DNA from 3 places in the Enterobacter sp. fkY84-1 genome. Region 3 is predicted to be linked to each of the others. Evidence: predicted binding sites of a transcription regulator. Region 3 holds the regulator's gene; each other region holds the start of a gene.
The links. Region 3 encodes CRP, which controls carbon source genes, mostly activating them, when cyclic AMP is high. Its sites were predicted from a motif close to ATGTGANNNNNNTCACAT; they were not measured.
Positions count from the first base shown of each region.

Region 1: the regulator CRP is predicted to act here: its motif matches at 2,870-2,887, upstream of serC (3-phosphoserine/phosphohydroxythreonine transaminase).
Region 2: the regulator CRP is predicted to act here: its motif matches at 3,736-3,753, upstream of ACEPLT_RS15125 (CidA/LrgA family protein).

Region 1 is NZ_CP169393.1:1,539,010-1,544,657, forward strand. Features, by position in the region: gene ycaO (30S ribosomal protein S12 methylthiotransferase accessory factor YcaO) at 244-2,004, opposite strand; gene ACEPLT_RS07205 (DUF421 domain-containing protein) at 2,132-2,824, shown strand; gene serC (3-phosphoserine/phosphohydroxythreonine transaminase) at 2,987-4,075, shown strand; gene aroA (3-phosphoshikimate 1-carboxyvinyltransferase) at 4,145-5,428, shown strand; gene cmk ((d)CMP kinase) at 5,613-5,648, shown strand, end outside.
Region 2 is NZ_CP169393.1:3,155,729-3,161,376, reverse strand. Features, by position in the region: gene ACEPLT_RS15145 (glutamine synthetase family protein) at 1-617, opposite strand, end outside; gene sanA (outer membrane permeability protein SanA) at 742-1,458, opposite strand; gene cdd (cytidine deaminase) at 1,586-2,470, opposite strand; gene ACEPLT_RS15130 (CidB/LrgB family autolysis modulator) at 2,600-3,295, opposite strand; gene ACEPLT_RS15125 (CidA/LrgA family protein) at 3,292-3,687, opposite strand; gene ACEPLT_RS15120 (type 1 glutamine amidotransferase) at 3,878-4,582, opposite strand; gene ACEPLT_RS15115 (AraC family transcriptional regulator) at 4,642-5,439, shown strand; gene dusC (tRNA dihydrouridine(16) synthase DusC) at 5,481-5,648, shown strand, end outside.
Region 3 is NZ_CP169393.1:4,313,463-4,319,110, forward strand. Features, by position in the region: gene ACEPLT_RS20710 (hydrolase) at 1-681, shown strand, start outside; gene ACEPLT_RS20715 (YheU family protein) at 678-896, shown strand; gene ACEPLT_RS20720 (phosphoribulokinase) at 927-1,796, shown strand; gene ACEPLT_RS20725 (OsmC family protein) at 1,881-2,285, opposite strand; gene crp (cAMP-activated global transcriptional regulator CRP) at 2,597-3,229, shown strand; gene ACEPLT_RS20735 (YccS/YhfK family putative transporter) at 3,287-5,374, shown strand; gene argD (bifunctional acetylornithine/succinyldiaminopimelate transaminase) at 5,371-5,648, opposite strand, start outside.

The DNA.
Region 1 (5,648 bases), 1.9 Mb from region 3:
AAAGTTATGAAAAGAGTTGAATTTTTTCGTTCGGCCACCTCTTTATCAGTTAATTAATATGGAGTATTAACCATAAAAAGTAACAGTAAAGCCCAGATCAATATTATTATATTTACCCGTGTTTAACTTTATTATTACAATCAACAATCATTGCCGAAGGAAATAAAAAAAGGGGCAATGAAATTGCCCCGTAATATAGCCCAGACGATTGAATACGCCTACTGCTGGTAATGTTATGTGCGCTTATTTTGACCAGTAAGCGGCTTTTGCTTTCTGCAGCTTTTCGTAGGCCTTCAGCAGCGACTGATGCGCCGGGAAGGCTTTCAGATCGCTATCAACAGCCTGCAGGCCATAGAACGGCGCTTCGCCGCTCAGGGCTGCGCTGGCTGCTTCAACGGCCTCAGCGCCGTACATTCGCACGAAAGCATTCAGGTATTGCAGCGGTTCGCGATCCTCTTCCTGTGCAAGCAGCAGCAGGGTTTGCAGGCAGCGGTAATAGTTGGTGCGCTCGGCAGAGAAGACCGACTGGTTGAACTCCATGGTCCACTCGGTCCAGGCCAGGGCCTGATCCAGATCGCCGCCCGCCAGGGCCAGCATCGCTTTCAACTCACCGATGCGCAGGGTGTACCAGCCGTTGTCTTTACCGGTCGCCAGGCCCAGGAGTTCGCGTACGCGGGTGAAATCATCATGGCCTTCTTCGTCCAGCTGGGCGATCAGGTTCAGATAATCCTCTTTCTCCCATTCGCTGCCCGGCAGAGCCAGCAGCGTTTCACGCAGATGCGCGCCCATGCTGTTGTTCGCCAGCCACAGATCTTCCGCCGGATAGATATCAGACATGCCAGGCACGATGATGCGGCACGCGTAAACGCCCAGGTGCTCGTAGTCGGCAATGTACACTTCCTGGTCTTCCGCGTTAAAGATCGCCATCAGCGTCGCGAACTCTTCTTCCGTGGTACCGGCAAAGCTCCAGTCCACGAACGGATAGTCCGCGTCCTGCTTGAACATATCCCAGGAAATTAAGCCGCTGGAATCGATGAAGTGGGTTTCGAGGTTGGTATGCTCGGCCACTTCTTCATCGTCAAACGTTGGCGGCGTAAACACGTCGAGATCTTTCAGGCTACGGCCCTGGAGCAGCTCGGTAACGGTACGCTCCAGCGCCACGCCGAAGTCCGGGTGCGCGCCGAAGGAGGCGAAGCAGGTGCCGTTGGTCGGGTTAAACAGCACGACGCAGATCACCGGATACTTGCCGCCCAGCGAGCCGTCATACGCAAAGATTGGGAAACCTTCTGCTTCCAGCTTGGCGATGGATTCCACCACGCCCGGGTAGCGCGCCAGCACCTCTGCCGGAATTTCAGGCAGGCTGATGGATTCGGCAATAATGCGGTTTTTGATATGACGCTCGAAGACTTCAGACAGCCCCTGCACGCGCGCTTCATTGCGGGTGTTACCGGCGGACATGCCGTTAGACACATACAGGTTGCCGACGATGTTCATCGGGATATAGACGGTCTGCTCGTCAGACTGACGGGTAAACGGCAGGGCACAAATACCGCGATCGTCGTTGCCAGACTGCAGATCGATCAGCATGCTGGCGGTCAGTTCGTTTTCCGGATCGTAGAAGGCACGCAGGCGCGCGTCGAGAATTCCTTCCGGCAGTTCATCGTCTTCGGTCAGCGGGAACCATTTTTCGTTCGGATAGTGAACGAACGGGCCGTTGGCAATGGTTTCGCCCAGCCAGAAGTCAGCGAAGAAATAGTTGGTGGACAGACGCTCAAAATACTCACCCAGCGCGGAGGCCAGTGCCGCTTTTTTTGTCGCGCCTTTACCGTTGGTAAAGCACAGGGCACAGTCTTTATCGCGAATATGCACAGACCAGACATGAGGCACCGGATTGAGCCAGGAGGCTTCTTCGATGTTAAAACCCAGGTCGGTCAGTTTCTGCTGGAAGCGAGCGATGGAATCTTCCAGAGCGGCGTCTTTGCCGGGGATAAACGTTTGAGTCATGGCGTTCACTTTTATCGTACGTAAAGCGCGCAATGATACGGGTTTTGTGTGACGGGTGCTATCTCCGGCGAAAATAAAAGACTGGGCTATGCTTATTGTCAGTAACTCACTGTTAAGGCATAGAAAAATGAAAGCATTCGATCTCCAGCGGATGGCGTTTGATAAAGTCCCTCCTGAATTTTTAGGCGAAGTGGCGCTGCGTAGTCTGTATACCTTCGTTCTGGTCTTCCTGTTTCTTAAAATCACCGGTCGTCGCGGCGTGCGGCAGATGTCGCTTTTTGAAGTGTTGATCATCCTGACGCTGGGTTCCGCGGCGGGGGATGTCGCCTTCTATGATGATGTGCCGATGGTGCCGGTCTTCATTGTTTTTGTCACCCTGGCGCTGCTTTACCGCCTTGTCATGTGGCTGATGTCGAAAAGTGAAAAGCTGGAAGATCTGCTTGAAGGGAAGCCGGTCGTTATCGTCGAGGACGGTCAGCTGGCCTGGGAAAACGTTCAGAGCGCCAATATGACCGAGTTTGAGTTCTTTATGGAGCTACGCCTCAACAGCGTGGAACAGCTCGGGCAGGTGCGTCTGGCGATCATGGAAACTAACGGGCAAATTAGCGTCTATTACTATTCTGACGATGAGGTGAGGCCGGGACTGTGCATCCTGCCGGATATGCTGATCGAGCGTTTCAGAACCGTACCTGAGTCAGGCGAGTATGCCTGCGTGAGATGTAGCCATGTCGTCGCGATGCAGCCGGGGGATCGTCAATTATGCCCCCGCTGTGCAAATCCGGAATGGACGAAGGTTAGCCGGGCTAAACGCATCACCTGACAGCCATTTTGTCGGTTTTGTCCTGGCGAGGCGGCAGATTGTTTTGTGTGACGCGGGGCACATTTCACGGGTCATAAGTTTTAGACATTGCGGCGCGTGTCACTGAATGATAAAACCGATATCCACAGTTATAACTTATGGCTTTTAGCGTGGTGAGGGGAAATGGCTCAAGTCTTTAATTTCAGTTCAGGTCCGGCAATGTTACCGGCAGACGTGCTTAAACAGGCTCAACAGGAACTTTGTGACTGGAACGGTCTGGGAACGTCGGTGATGGAAATCAGCCACCGGGGTAAAGAGTTTATTCAGGTGGCGGAAGAGGCAGAAAAGGATTTTCGCGATCTGCTGAATATTCCCTCGAACTACAAAGTATTGTTCTGTCACGGCGGCGGGCGCGGTCAGTTTGCAGGCGTACCGCTGAATATCCTCGGTGACAAAACGACGGCTGACTACGTTGACGCGGGTTACTGGGCGGCAAGCGCCGTTAAAGAAGCGCATAAATACTGCACGCCGAATGTTATCGATGCCAAAGTGACCGTTGACGGCCTGCGCGCCGTGAAGCCTATGAGCGAGTGGCAGCTTTCTGATAACGCCGCCTATCTTCACTACTGCCCGAACGAAACCATTGACGGGATTGCCATCGACGAGACGCCGAACTTCGGTAAAGACGTCGTGGTTGCCGCTGACTTCTCCTCCACCATTCTTTCTGCACCAATTGACGTCAGCCGTTATGGCGTGATCTACGCGGGCGCGCAGAAAAATATCGGCCCTGCAGGCCTGACGATTGTTATCGTGCGTGAAGACCTGCTGGGTAAAGCGCATACATCGTGCCCGTCCATTCTTGATTACACCGTGCTGAACGACAACGATTCTATGTTCAACACCCCACCGACGTTTGCCTGGTACCTCTCCGGCCTGGTCTTCAAATGGCTGAAGCAAAACGGCGGCGTGGCGCAGATGGACAAAGTGAATCAACAGAAAGCCGAACTGCTGTATGGCGTCATCGACAAGAGCGATTTCTACCGCAACGACGTGGCGAAAGCTAACCGTTCCCGCATGAACGTGCCGTTCCAGCTGGCGGACAGCAACCTGGATAAAGTGTTCCTGGAAGAGTCCTTCGCGGCCGGCCTGCACGCGCTGAAAGGTCACCGTGTCGTGGGCGGCATGCGTGCCTCCATCTATAACGCGATGCCGCTGGAAGGCGTTAAAGCGCTGACCGATTTCATGATCGACTTCGAACGTCGCCACGGTTAATCGCGCTGTTTTCACCCCCGTAGCCCTGCTGCGGGGTTTTTATTATGTTGAGTTGAGAGTTAAGTTTTCATGGAATCCCTGACGTTACAACCTATCGCGCGGGTAGATGGCACCATTAATCTGCCTGGTTCAAAAAGTGTCTCGAACCGCGCTCTGCTGCTGGCAGCACTGGCAAACGGCACCACCGTCCTTACAAACCTGCTGGACAGCGATGACGTGCGCCATATGCTCAATGCGCTGAAAGCGTTGGGCGTTCATTACACTCTCTCCGACGATCGTACCCGCTGCGAAGTGACCGGCAACGGCGGCGCGCTGCAGACGGGGGAAGAGCTTGAGCTGTTTCTGGGCAACGCGGGTACCGCGATGCGTCCGCTGGCGGCGGCCCTGTGTCTGGGGCGCAACAACATTGTGCTGACCGGCGAGCCGCGCATGAAAGAGCGTCCGATTGGCCATCTGGTGGATGCCCTGCGTCAGGGCGGTGCGCAGATCGAGTATCTGGAGCAGGAAAATTATCCGCCACTGCGTCTGCGCGGGGGCTTTACCGGCGGTCACGTCGAGGTTGACGGCAGCGTCTCCAGCCAGTTCCTGACCGCACTGCTGATGACCGCGCCGCTGGCGCCGCAGGATACGGTTATCACGATTAAAGGTGAGCTGGTCTCCAAACCGTATATTGATATCACGCTGCACCTGATGAAAACCTTCGGCGTTGAGGTGGAAAACCAGTCTTATCAGCGTTTTGTCGTGCGTGGGGCGCAGCAGTACCAGTCTCCGGGCAGCTATCTTGTTGAAGGCGACGCCTCGTCGGCATCTTACTTCCTGGCTGCAGGCGCGATCAAAGGCGGTACCGTGAAGGTGACCGGTATTGGTCGCAACAGCGTGCAGGGTGACATTCGTTTTGCGGACGTGCTGGAAAAAATGGGCGCGGTTGTGACCTGGGGTGATGACTTCATTTCCTGTACTCACGGCGAGCTGAAGGCCATCGACATGGACATGAACCATATTCCGGATGCGGCGATGACCATTGCCACGGCGGCGCTGTTTGCAAAAGGCACCACCACGCTGCGTAACATCTACAACTGGCGCGTAAAAGAGACTGACCGTCTGTTTGCGATGGCGACCGAACTGCGTAAGGTCGGTGCTGAGGTGGAAGAGGGCGAAGACTACATTCGCGTCACGCCTCCTGCAAAACTGCAGGTTGCCGAGATCGGCACCTACAACGATCACCGTATGGCGATGTGCTTCTCGCTGGTGGCACTGTCCGACACGCCTGTGACCATTCTCGATCCGAAATGTACGGCGAAAACGTTCCCGGACTACTTTGAACAGCTGGCACGCATTAGCACGCTGGCCTGATGACGCTTGCCGCATCACCTGATGCGGCATTTCCTTACGCTTCCTGACGAACACTTCCGTTCATTTCTTCTACACTCTGCTTCAATCAATCCGTAATTTGCACGCAAAGGTAACAGTTGCGCACGTTGACGCGTATAATGCGCGGCGTTCATGTAAACGGTATGCCTTATTTAAGGAGAAAAAGATGACGGCAATTGCCCCGGTAATCACCATTGACGGG
Region 2 (5,648 bases), 1.2 Mb from region 3:
AGCTCGTCAAACAGCGCCGCATGCGCCGACGAGGTATCCATATGAAAACAGCCCTGATTTTGCGGATCGCGTTCGCCCTGTCCCGTCAGAAAGAACTCGATTTCCGGGGCAATGACCGGGAAAAGGCCGTGCTGGTGGAAGCGGGCCACGACGTTCTGCAGTATCGCGCGCGGCTCAAGCGGGCAGGGGTTACCGTCGCTGTCTTTCATCGTCAGCAGGATCTGCGCGGTGTGCTCCGGATCCTGCGGACAGGGACGCAAAGAGCCGGCGACCGGGACGCACAGCCGATCGGGTTCATCACAAAGCGGGGCGGCGATTTTTCCCTTCTGATCCATTGAGTAGACGGAAAGCGGAAAATAACAGCCTTTTTCCAGACTCAGCATGCTCTCCACCGAGAGGCGCTTGCCGCGCATCGTGCCGTTGATATCGTTCAGGTAAACGTCAACATGTTTCGTTTGCGGGTAACGTTCCAGATAATCGGCCACTTCCACGGCAACGTTGTGCTGCAGGGCGTCAATTTTTTCATCCAGCCAGAGACCAGAATTAAGTGCGCCAGGGAGTGATAGGCCGGGAAAGTTAAAGTACGGACGGAGACTTTTGAGGAAAAACGCATTCATTATCGAGTTCATAGTCATTCTTCAATGAAGCCGTAGCGGCAGTGAACTCAGCTTAAAAGAGCCGACGTAAAGGGGAGATAAAAAGCGTCAGGCCCGGCGTAAATAAAGTATAAAGGCGGTCCCGTTATTTCTCTTTTTTCTGCATATCCAGCAGCTGCTCGGGCGTGACGGCAGGATAACCCTGCGCGTCTTCCGGCACTTCGTGCATCGCCGGAATCGGCACCAGCGGGCCTAAAAAGCGCGGTTCGCGCTTAAAGATATACAGATCGGCCAGGGCACCAAAGCGGGCGCCGAACTCGCGGACGCGCACGCTCAGCATATCTTTTGGTGACGGCACCGCGTAGCACTGCGCCTGAATGCCCATGTGCAGGGCGATAAACAGCGCGCGCTCGCAGTGGAAGCGCTGGGTGATGATGATGAAGTCGTTGGTGTCGAAGACCTTGCGCGTGCGGACGATGGAGTCCAGGGTGCGGAAGCCCGCATAGTCGAGCACGATATCGGCAGGATCCACGCCCGCGGCAATCAGGTCCTTACGCATCGTCACCGGTTCGTTATAGCTTTGCAGGGCGTTATCGCCGCTCAGCAGCAGGTAGTTCACCTTGCCGCTGTTGTAGGCGTTCAGCGCGCCCTGAATGCGGTAACGGTAATACTGGTTGATGACGCCGGTGCGGTAATACTTGGCGGTGCCGAGCACCACGCCAACCTGACGATAGGGCAGGTCCTGCAGGTCGTCAAAGATGTAGGGGGCGGTTTTCCAGCTCATCCACCGGTCGAGGCCGAGCACGATCAACAGCAGTATGCCGACCAGGACAGACAGGCTGTAAAAAACGCGCTTTAACATGCAGATGGCTCGTACCGAAGGTGAAATTTAACTCAGGCTACTTTACCCGCCTGGTTAGCGCAAGAAACAGCGACTCAACTGAGGGGTTTTTCAACAAACTGGCGGGCATTTCTGCCCGCCGGAAGGATTACGCCAGCAGTACGCGGTCAATTGTCGTACAGCCTAACGCTTTGAGCGTTGCGGCGGTGGCATCCCACTGGATCAGCGGCGCATCGGCAATCTCGGCCAGAATGGCGCGCTGAATGTCCGGATAGTCATAGCCGTTCAGGCTCAGCAGGTTAAGTGCGCCCTGCAGCGGCGGCAGCGTTGGGTTAAACGCGGCGTTTTCCGCATAGCTGCCGGTGAAGATTCGGCCATCGCGGCACTGCAGCGCCACGCCGCTTGGGGATTTGCTGTACGGCGTGTGGCTCTTGTTGGCGGCGGTAATCGCCGCCTGGCTCAGGTCATCGCCGGACAGGGCGAAACCGTGGTTCTGCTCGTCCATCAGCAGGGTTTTGATCTCCAGATCTTTCGGGCCAAACGCATCAGGCAGGTAATCCGCCAGCGTGTGCGGCGCGCGACCCGGCAGGTTGATGCGCAGCTGCAGCCCGCTGTTCAGCTCGTTCATAAACTGACGGCAGTGGCCGCAGGGGGTGTAGTTCACGGTAATGGCGCTCAGCGCTTTTTCACCGCGCAGCCAGGCGTGGCTGATTGCGCTCTGCTCGGCGTGAACGGTTTGCTGCATGGTTGCGCCCAGGAACTCCATGTTGCCGCCGAAGTACCAGGTGCCGCTGACGCCGCGCGCAATGGCCCCGACGTTGAAGTGGGAGAGATCGGCCCGCGCGCAGGCGGCAGCCAGAGGAAGCAGTGCGAAAGCCAGCGCGTCTTCGTCCAGTCCCGTTGCCTGTTTCAGCATCGTGACCTGCTCCGCGGTCAGCAGGGCGGGGAAGTGCGCATCTGCCAGAACGGGAGCAAGGGCTGACTGCAAATTCTCTGCAAGCTGGGCGAAAGCAGCTTGAAAACGTGGGTGCATGGCGTTTGCCTCATAAAGGTTAATGGATCGGTAGTTTACGGAGCCGTCAGGGCTTTATATGTGATCCACTTCTCATTATGTATGCAACTTATGAAATCAAAATGAAATTTGCGCGACGCATCGCAAATTTTAGCCCATCACTACCAGAATCAGCGGGAAAATGAACGGGGCCAGCAGGGAGGTAATAATCCCGCAGATCACCAGCGCCAGGGAGCTAAACGCCCCTTCCTGATAATCCAGCTCCGCGCAGCGGGCAGTGCCCAGCGCGTGCGAGGCGGTGCCCATCGAGAGCCCCCGTGCCGCCTTAGTATGAATACGCATCGCGTTCAGCAGGGTGTGGCCAAACACCGCGCCGAGAATACCGACGAAAATGACGCACATCGCGCTGATGGCCGGAATGCCGCCGAGGCTGCCCCCAACCGCCATCGCGATAGGCGTGGTCACCGATTTAGGCAGGATTGACGCCGCAATCTGTGGGGAAGCACCCATCAGCAGCGCCACCGACGTGCCGGTGATCATTGCCACCAGGCTGCCCACAAAACAGATGGTAATGATGGATTTCCAGCGGGCGCGGATCTGGTGCAGCTGCTCATATAAAGGAAACGCCAGCGCCACGACGGCGGGCTGCAGCAGGTCGTTTAAGATTTTGCTGCCGGCAAAGTAGCGTTCGTAAGGGATGCCGGTGAGCAGCAGGAACGGAATAATCACCACCATCGCCACCAGCAGGGGGTTCAGCAAGGGCATTTTGAAACGCGCGGCAAGCTTACGTGCGGCGAAAAAGACTGCAAGGGTGAGCGGCAGGGACCACCAGATATTGTCCATCATTTTTTTGTTTTCTCCCCAATCACGTTACGTTCGCCATGCACCAGATGTGAACTCCAGCTCACCACCAGGAAAACCACCAGCGTACTCACCGCGCAGGAAACAACAATCGGGCCGAACTGGGCTTTGAGCAAATCAAAATACTGCATGACCCCGACGCCGATAGGCACGAAAAGCAGCGCCATATAGCGAATGAGGACGAAGCAGCCGGGATTGACCCACTTTGCAGGCAGGATTTGCAGCGCCAGCAACACGAAGAGGATCAGCATGCCGATAATGCTGCCGGGAATGGTGATGGGCAGCAGCGACGCGATGAAAATCCCGGCATACAGGCAGGCGTAAATCAGGACGAATGCGCGCAGATATTGCCAGATAATGTTCAATGATTTGCTCATGGTGATAGTCCTTGCTGAAACGCATTCATCATACAATTAAACCTAAAAATGTGCCACGGATCACATCATGAATTTTGAGCATACCAGACATTCCGGAATGGAACGTCCGGTATCACCTTACTGGTGCAGGCTACAGTTTAGAGGAAAGGGATTGCGCTGGCGAAGTAACGCGCCAGAGAAGGCATCAGCGTCAGGCGGTCAGTTTATCGAGAAAAGAAAACAGCACCTGGTTCATTTCGCGATAATCATGCGAGCGGAGTTTTTCCGCCGTTTCGACAAAACGGAATTCACCCGCACGGCGGAGGTCATTCTGCGAATGCTCAATCAGCAACTCTACCACCTCCGGCGTTAGCTCCATATGGCACTGGAAACCGTAAACCCGTTCGCTGTACTGCACGATCTGGCGGGGACAGCCCTCGCTGTAAGCCAGAACCTTAGCCTGCGGCGTCAACCCAGGCATGTCGTTATGCCAGTGACCGACGTTCAGCACGCTGCCAAAGCCCTCAAACAGCGGGTTCGCCTTGCCTGCATCTGTGAGCCTGACGGGAAATTTGCCGATCTCTTTTTCCGGGCTGTGGCAAAACGCGGCGCCCAGCGCTTCGCCGATAAGCTGTGAGCCCAGACAAACGCCTATCACCGTTTTACCTGCCTCTATCGCGCGGCTGATGAGTGCCTTTTCCGCCTGTGCATCAAACCAGGGGCATTCCTCACGCGTGGTGGCGGGGGACTGCGGGCCTCCCATGATGATAAGCATGTCTGTGCCCCCCAGCTCCTCAGGTAACGGATCGCCCTGATACACTCTGGTGTAGCTCAGACTGCAGCCGCGACTTTTCCCCCAGATTTCATAGGCGCCTGGCGCCTCGAAATGTTCATGAATGATAAAATGGATGTGCATTGCGTCTCTCTCTGGTTACGTGTACAAGCAGCATCATAAGAGGAAGGGAGGAATGTGAAATGCCAACCGTTATCGATAAAACGCCAATTCACGACGATGCTATCGGATGGTCAAGAGGGGCAATTCGCTATACGCGCGGCGAAATCGATCCGCCTCACCAGCATTCGCAGGGACAACTTTTGTTTGCCATCAAAGGAGTCATGCTGGTCGAAACCGGCAGCAAACGCTGGGTCATACCGCCGCAGCGCGCGCTGTGGATCCCTCCCTTTCAGGAGCATACCTACAGCGTGTTATCCGCAACGGAGCTTCGCGCGGTCTGGTTTAGCCCGGCACTGATTTCGCAATGCGAACCTTTTAAGCGGAAAGACGAGGTTCACGTGATTATGGCCACAGCGTTGTTCAAAGAGCTGATTGCCGGGCTGTTCAGCGCGGAATACCGGCCGGCAAGCCAGCGCAGCATGGCCGTTTTGCTGCTCGACATCCTCAGCGAGACGCAGCAGATTTCAGTCGAACTGCCGATGCCCGTGGATGAGCGCTTACATCGCGTGGCCTGTGACCTCATTGCCAACAATCTCTGGGATCTCTCTCTGGAAAGGCTGGCGGAACGGGCCGCGATGTCAGAACGCACATTTTCACGTGCGTTTATCAACGATACCGGCTTTAGCTTCCGGGCCTGGCGACAGCGCGCAAGGATTTGTGCCTCGCTGGATCTCCTCGCCAACGGATACCCGGTTAAGCAGGTGGCCTGGATGCTGGGGTTTTCCGGCCCGGCGGCATTTGCGGCGGCGTTTCGCGCCATTGTTGGGGCAACGCCGGGTGACTTTCTGCCTGAACAGAAGCGCTTCCCAGCGATATAGAGAGCGGCTACTATAGCGCGTCTTTTTTCACAGGTACTGCTATGCGTGTTTTACTGGCCCCAATGGAAGGCGTGCTCGACTCCCTCGTGCGCGAGCTTCTGACCGAGGTGAACGACTACGATCTCTGCGTGACGGAGTTTTTGCGCGTGGTCGATATGCTGTTGCCGGTAAAATCCTTCTTCCGGCTTTGCCCCGAGCTGCACAACCAG
Region 3 (5,648 bases):
GGCGAGCCGAACCGGCAGAAGCGTATCTATCACTCGGGTGAAACCGAAGACGGCACGTGGTTTTTACACTGGCTGCGGGACAACTTTGGCACCGTGCCCACCGCGGCCGTAGGCTACTCGCTGGGCGGAAATATGCTGGCCTGCCTGTTAGCTAAAGAAGGGGAAAGCGTCCCGCTGGATGCCGCCGTCATCGTCTCCGCCCCGTTCATGCTGGAGCAGTGCAGCTACCACATGGATAAAGGCTTTTCACGCGTCTATCAGCGCTACCTGCTCAACCTGCTGAAGGCCAATGCCGCGCGTAAACTGAAAGCCTACCCGGACACCCTCCCGGTAAGCCTGCGCCAGCTGAAAAAAGTGCGCCGCATACGCGAATTCGACGATCTGATCACCGCGAAAATTCACGGCTTCGCCGATGCAATTGACTATTATCGTCAATGCAGCGCCATGCCGCTGCTCAGCAAGATCACGCAGCCAACGCTGATCATTCACGCCAAAGATGACCCTTTTATGGATCATCACTCGATTCCCGCTCAGGAATTCCTGCCCGACAACGTTCACTATCAGTTGACCGAGCACGGCGGCCACGTCGGGTTTATCGGCGGCACGCTGCGCCGCCCGAAAATGTGGCTTGAGACGCGTATTCCTGACTGGCTAACCCCTTATCTGGACGGTGCAACATGATTATTCCCTGGCAGGATCTGGCTCCCGAAACGCTCGATAATCTGATTGAAAGCTTTGTATTACGCGAAGGCACCGATTATGGTGAACAGGAACGCTCGCTTGAGCAAAAGGTCAACGATGTAAAGCGCCAGCTGAAAAGCGGCGACGTGGTGCTGGTGTGGTCAGAACTGCATGAGACGGTCAATATCATGCCCCGCAACGCGTTTCACGGCTGATCTTCCACCCTTTTCAGTCAGGGAGTTGCTATGTCTGCCAGACATCCGGTTATTGCCGTTACGGGGTCGAGTGGTGCGGGAACCACCACCACCAGCCTCGCATTTCGCAAGATTTTCGCCCAGCTGAATCTCCGTGCGGCGGAGGTCGAAGGCGACAGCTTTCACCGCTACACGCGCCCGGAGATGGACATGGCCATCCGTAAGGCGCGCGATCTGGGTAAACACATCAGCTACTTCGGTCCGGAAGCCAATGACTTCGGCCTGCTGGAACAAACCTTTATTGAGTACGGCCAGAGCGGTAAAGGGCAGTCCCGCAAGTATCTGCATACCTATGATGAAGCCGTTCCCTGGAATCAGGTGCCTGGCACCTTTACCCCCTGGCAGCCCCTGCCGGAACCTACCGACGTGCTGTTCTACGAAGGATTACACGGCGGCGTGGTCACGCCGCAGCACGACGTGGCGCGCCACGTGGATCTGCTGGTTGGCGTGGTGCCTATCGTTAACCTGGAGTGGATCCAGAAGCTGACGCGTGACATGAGCGAGCGCGGCCACTCGCGCGAAGCAGTGATGGATTCGGTGGTGCGCTCCATGGAAGACTACATCAACTTCCTGACGCCGCAGTTTTCCCGCACCCATATCAACTTCCAGCGCGTGCCGACGGTGGACACCTCCAACCCGTTCGCGGCCAAAAGTATCCCATCCCTGGATGAGAGCTTTGTGGTGATCCATTTCCGCAATCTCGAAGGCATTGACTACCCCTGGCTGCTGGCGATGCTGCAGGGCTCGTTTATTTCTCACATGAATACATTAGTCGTACCGGGCGGAAAAATGGGGCTGGCGATGGAGCTCATCATGACGCCGCTGGTGGAGCGATTGATGGAAGGGAAACAGATCGCGTGAGTTTTTTGCCCGGTGGCGCTGCGCTTACCGGGCCTACGGTCGTGCTTTTGTAGGGCGGGTCAGCGAAGCGCCACCCGCCAAACATTAAGCCTCGATCACTTCATACGAATGGGTGATTTTTACCGCTTTCTCCAGCATTAACGCCACAGAGCAGTACTTCTCCGCAGACAGGTCCACCGCACGTGAAACCGCCGCGTCTTTCAGTTCTTTACCGGTGACCACAAAGTGCAGATTGATGTGGGTGAACAGGCGTGGCGCCTCTTCGCGGCGTTCTGACGTGAGTTTGACCTCACAATCCGTCACGTCATGACGGCCTTTTTGCAGAATCGACACCACGTCAATGGCGCTGCATCCCCCTGCCGCCATCAGCACCATTTCCATTGGGCTGGGCGCTTTATCGCCGGAGTTACCATCCATCAAAATCTGATGTCCTGACGCGGACTCGCCCAGGAACGTTAAACCTTCAACCCACTTCACGCGCGCTTGCATATTCTTAAACTCCAACGTTGCATTTTTGGTGACAGATTACGCGTGCGTTACATTTCTCGCAATGGAAGGCGACCTGCATCATGCTGAAGCGAGACACCAGGAGACACGCGGCGAAAGCTATGCTAAAACACTCAGGATGCTACAGTAATACATTGACGTTACACATGTATGCAGAGGACATCAAACTTTACTGGCTGCGAAACGTTACGGTAGCCGACTTCCCAGGGTATGGGTAAGAATTCGATTGCAACCCCAGAGTCCGGATGCATCTGATGACTCTGGTGACAGCTTATAACAGAGGATAACAGCGCATGGTGCTTGGCAAACCGCAAACAGACCCGACTCTCGAATGGTTCTTGTCTCATTGCCACATTCATAAGTACCCATCAAAGAGCACGCTGATTCACCAGGGTGAAAAAGCGGAAACGTTGTATTACATCGTTAAAGGCTCGGTGGCAGTGCTGATCAAAGATGAAGAAGGGAAAGAGATGATCCTTTCTTATCTGAACCAGGGCGATTTCATCGGTGAACTGGGCCTGTTTGAAGAGGGCCAGGAACGTAGCGCCTGGGTTCGTGCAAAGACAGCATGTGAAGTGGCTGAAATTTCTTACAAGAAGTTCCGTCAGCTGATTCAGGTTAACCCTGACATTCTGATGCGTCTCTCTTCCCAGATGGCGCGCCGTCTGCAGGTCACCTCAGAGAAAGTGGGCAACCTCGCCTTCCTGGACGTGACGGGCCGCATCGCACAAACTCTGCTGAACCTGGCGAAACAGCCGGACGCCATGACCCATCCGGACGGCATGCAAATTAAAATTACCCGTCAGGAAATTGGTCAAATCGTCGGTTGCTCCCGTGAAACAGTGGGCCGTATCCTGAAAATGCTGGAAGATCAAAACCTGATCTCCGCCCACGGTAAAACCATCGTGGTTTACGGAACGCGTTAATTCCGCTTAAACGGCGTGCCATCGCAAGGTGTCACGCCGTTTTTGTCTCTACTCCTCATGTGGCGCAGGCTGATCTATCACCCGGAAGTTAACTACGCACTGCGACAAACGCTGGTGTTGTGTCTACCCGTGGCCATCGGCCTGATCCTCGGACACCTTCAGCAAGGCCTGCTCTTTTCCCTCGTGCCCGCCTGCTGCAACATTGCTGGCCTGGACACACCGCATAAGCGCTTTTTCAAACGTCTGATCGTGGGCGGCTGCCTGTTTGCTGGCTGTAGCCTTGCCGTACAGCTTTTACTGGCCCGGGATATCCCGCTGCCGCTGATCCTGACGGTGCTGGCGATGACGCTCGGCGTCACGGCGGAAATCAGCTCGCTGCACGCCCGCCTGCTTCCCGCCTCGCTGATTGCGGCCATCTTCACGCTGAGCCTCGCCGGGAATATGCCGGTGTGGGAGCCGCTACTGATCTACGCGCTGGGGACACTGTGGTACGGGCTGTTTAACTGGTTCTGGTTCTGGCTGTGGCGGGAACAGCCGCTGCGCGAATCCCTGAGCCTGCTCTATGTGCAGTTGGCGGAATACTGCGAAGCCAAATACACCCTGCTCACCCAGCATACCGATCCGGAAAAAGCCTTACCGCCGCTGCTGACGCGCCAGCAGAAGGTGGTGGATCTGATAAGCCAGTGCTATCAGCAGCTGCATATGCTCGCCGCCAACAAGAACCACGAGTACAAACGGCTGCTGCGCACCTTCCAGGTAGGCCTGGATCTGCAGGAGCATATCTCTGTTAGCCTGCACCACCCGCAGGAGGTGCAAAAGCTGGTTGAGCGCAGCCACGCCGAAGCGGTGATCCGCTGGAACGCGCAGACCGTCTCGGCACGCCTGCGCGTGCTGGCTGACGATATTCTCTACCACCGCTATCCCACGCGCTTTAACATGGAAAAACAGCTCGGCGCGCTGGAGAAAATCGCCCGTCAGCATCCGGATAACCCGGTCGGCCAGTTTGCCGCCTGGCACTTCAGCCGCATCGCCCGCGTGCTACGCACCCAGCGCCCGCTTTATTCCCGCGACCTGATGGCGGATAAACAAAAACGGCTTCCCCTGTTGCCCGCGCTCAAAAGCTATCTATCTCTCAAATCGTCCGCCCTGCGCAATGCCGCACGAATTAGCGTCATGCTCAGTATCGCCAGCCTGATGGGCATGGCGCTGCATCTGCCGAAGCCCTACTGGATCTTAATGACCGTGCTGTTCGTCACCCAGAACGGCTACGGCGCCACGCGGGTGCGTATTCTGCACCGGGCGGGCGGCACCATGGCCGGGCTGATCATTGCAGGCGTAACGCTGCACTTCCACGTGCCGGAAGGCTATACCCTGGCAGGCATGCTGGCGATCACGCTGGTGAGCTACCTGATTATCCGCAAAAATTACGGCTGGGCGATGGTGGGCTTTACGGTGACGGCGGTATACACCCTGCAGCTGCTTACGCTGAACGGCGAACAGTTTATTATCGCCAGGCTGATTGATACCCTGATCGGCTGCCTGATTGCCTTCGGCGGTATGGTCTGGCTCTGGCCGCAGTGGCAAAGCGGACTGCTCAGGCAGAACGCCCACGACGCGCTGGAGGCCGACCAGCAGGCCATTCGCCTCATCCTGAGCGACGACCCGCAGCCCTCCCCGCTGGCGTATCAGCGCATGAAGGTCAACCAGGCGCACAACGCCCTGTTCAACTCGCTCAACCAGGCGATGCAGGAGCCGGGCTTTAACTCACATTATCTGGCCGATATGAAGCTGTGGGTAACGCACAGTCAGTTTATCGTTGAGCACATTAACGCCATGACGACGCTGGCGCGCGAGCATACGATGCTGACGCCGGATCTGGCGCAGCGCTACCTGCAGTCGTGTGAAATTGCGTTGCAGCGCTGCCAGCAGCGTCTGGAGTATGACTCACCGGGCGAGTCGGGGGATTTAAATATTCTGGAAGCGCCGGAGACGTTAACCCACGGGCCAATGAGCACCCTTGAGCAACACTTGCAGCGCGTGCTGGGGCATCTGAACACCATGCACACCATTTCGTCGGTGGCATGGCGTCAGCGTCCGCATCATGGGGTTTGGTTAACGCGCCGGTTGAAACGAACCGAATATTAGCCTTTAACGATCTTTGCAACCGCCGCGGCAAAGCGGGTTAAGCCGTCTTCGATGTCTTTGTCTTCCACCACCAGCGACGGCGCAAAGCGCATCACGTCCGGCCCGGCGTTGAGCACCATCACCCCTTCGCGAGCGGCGGCGTGCAGGAAATCACGCGCGCGGCCCTTGTACTGCGGCTTCAGCTCGGCGCCAATCAGCAGCCCCATCCCGCGGATCTCGCTGAACACGTCGTACTGCTCGTCAATCTGCTTCAGGTGCTTCACAAACAGCTCGC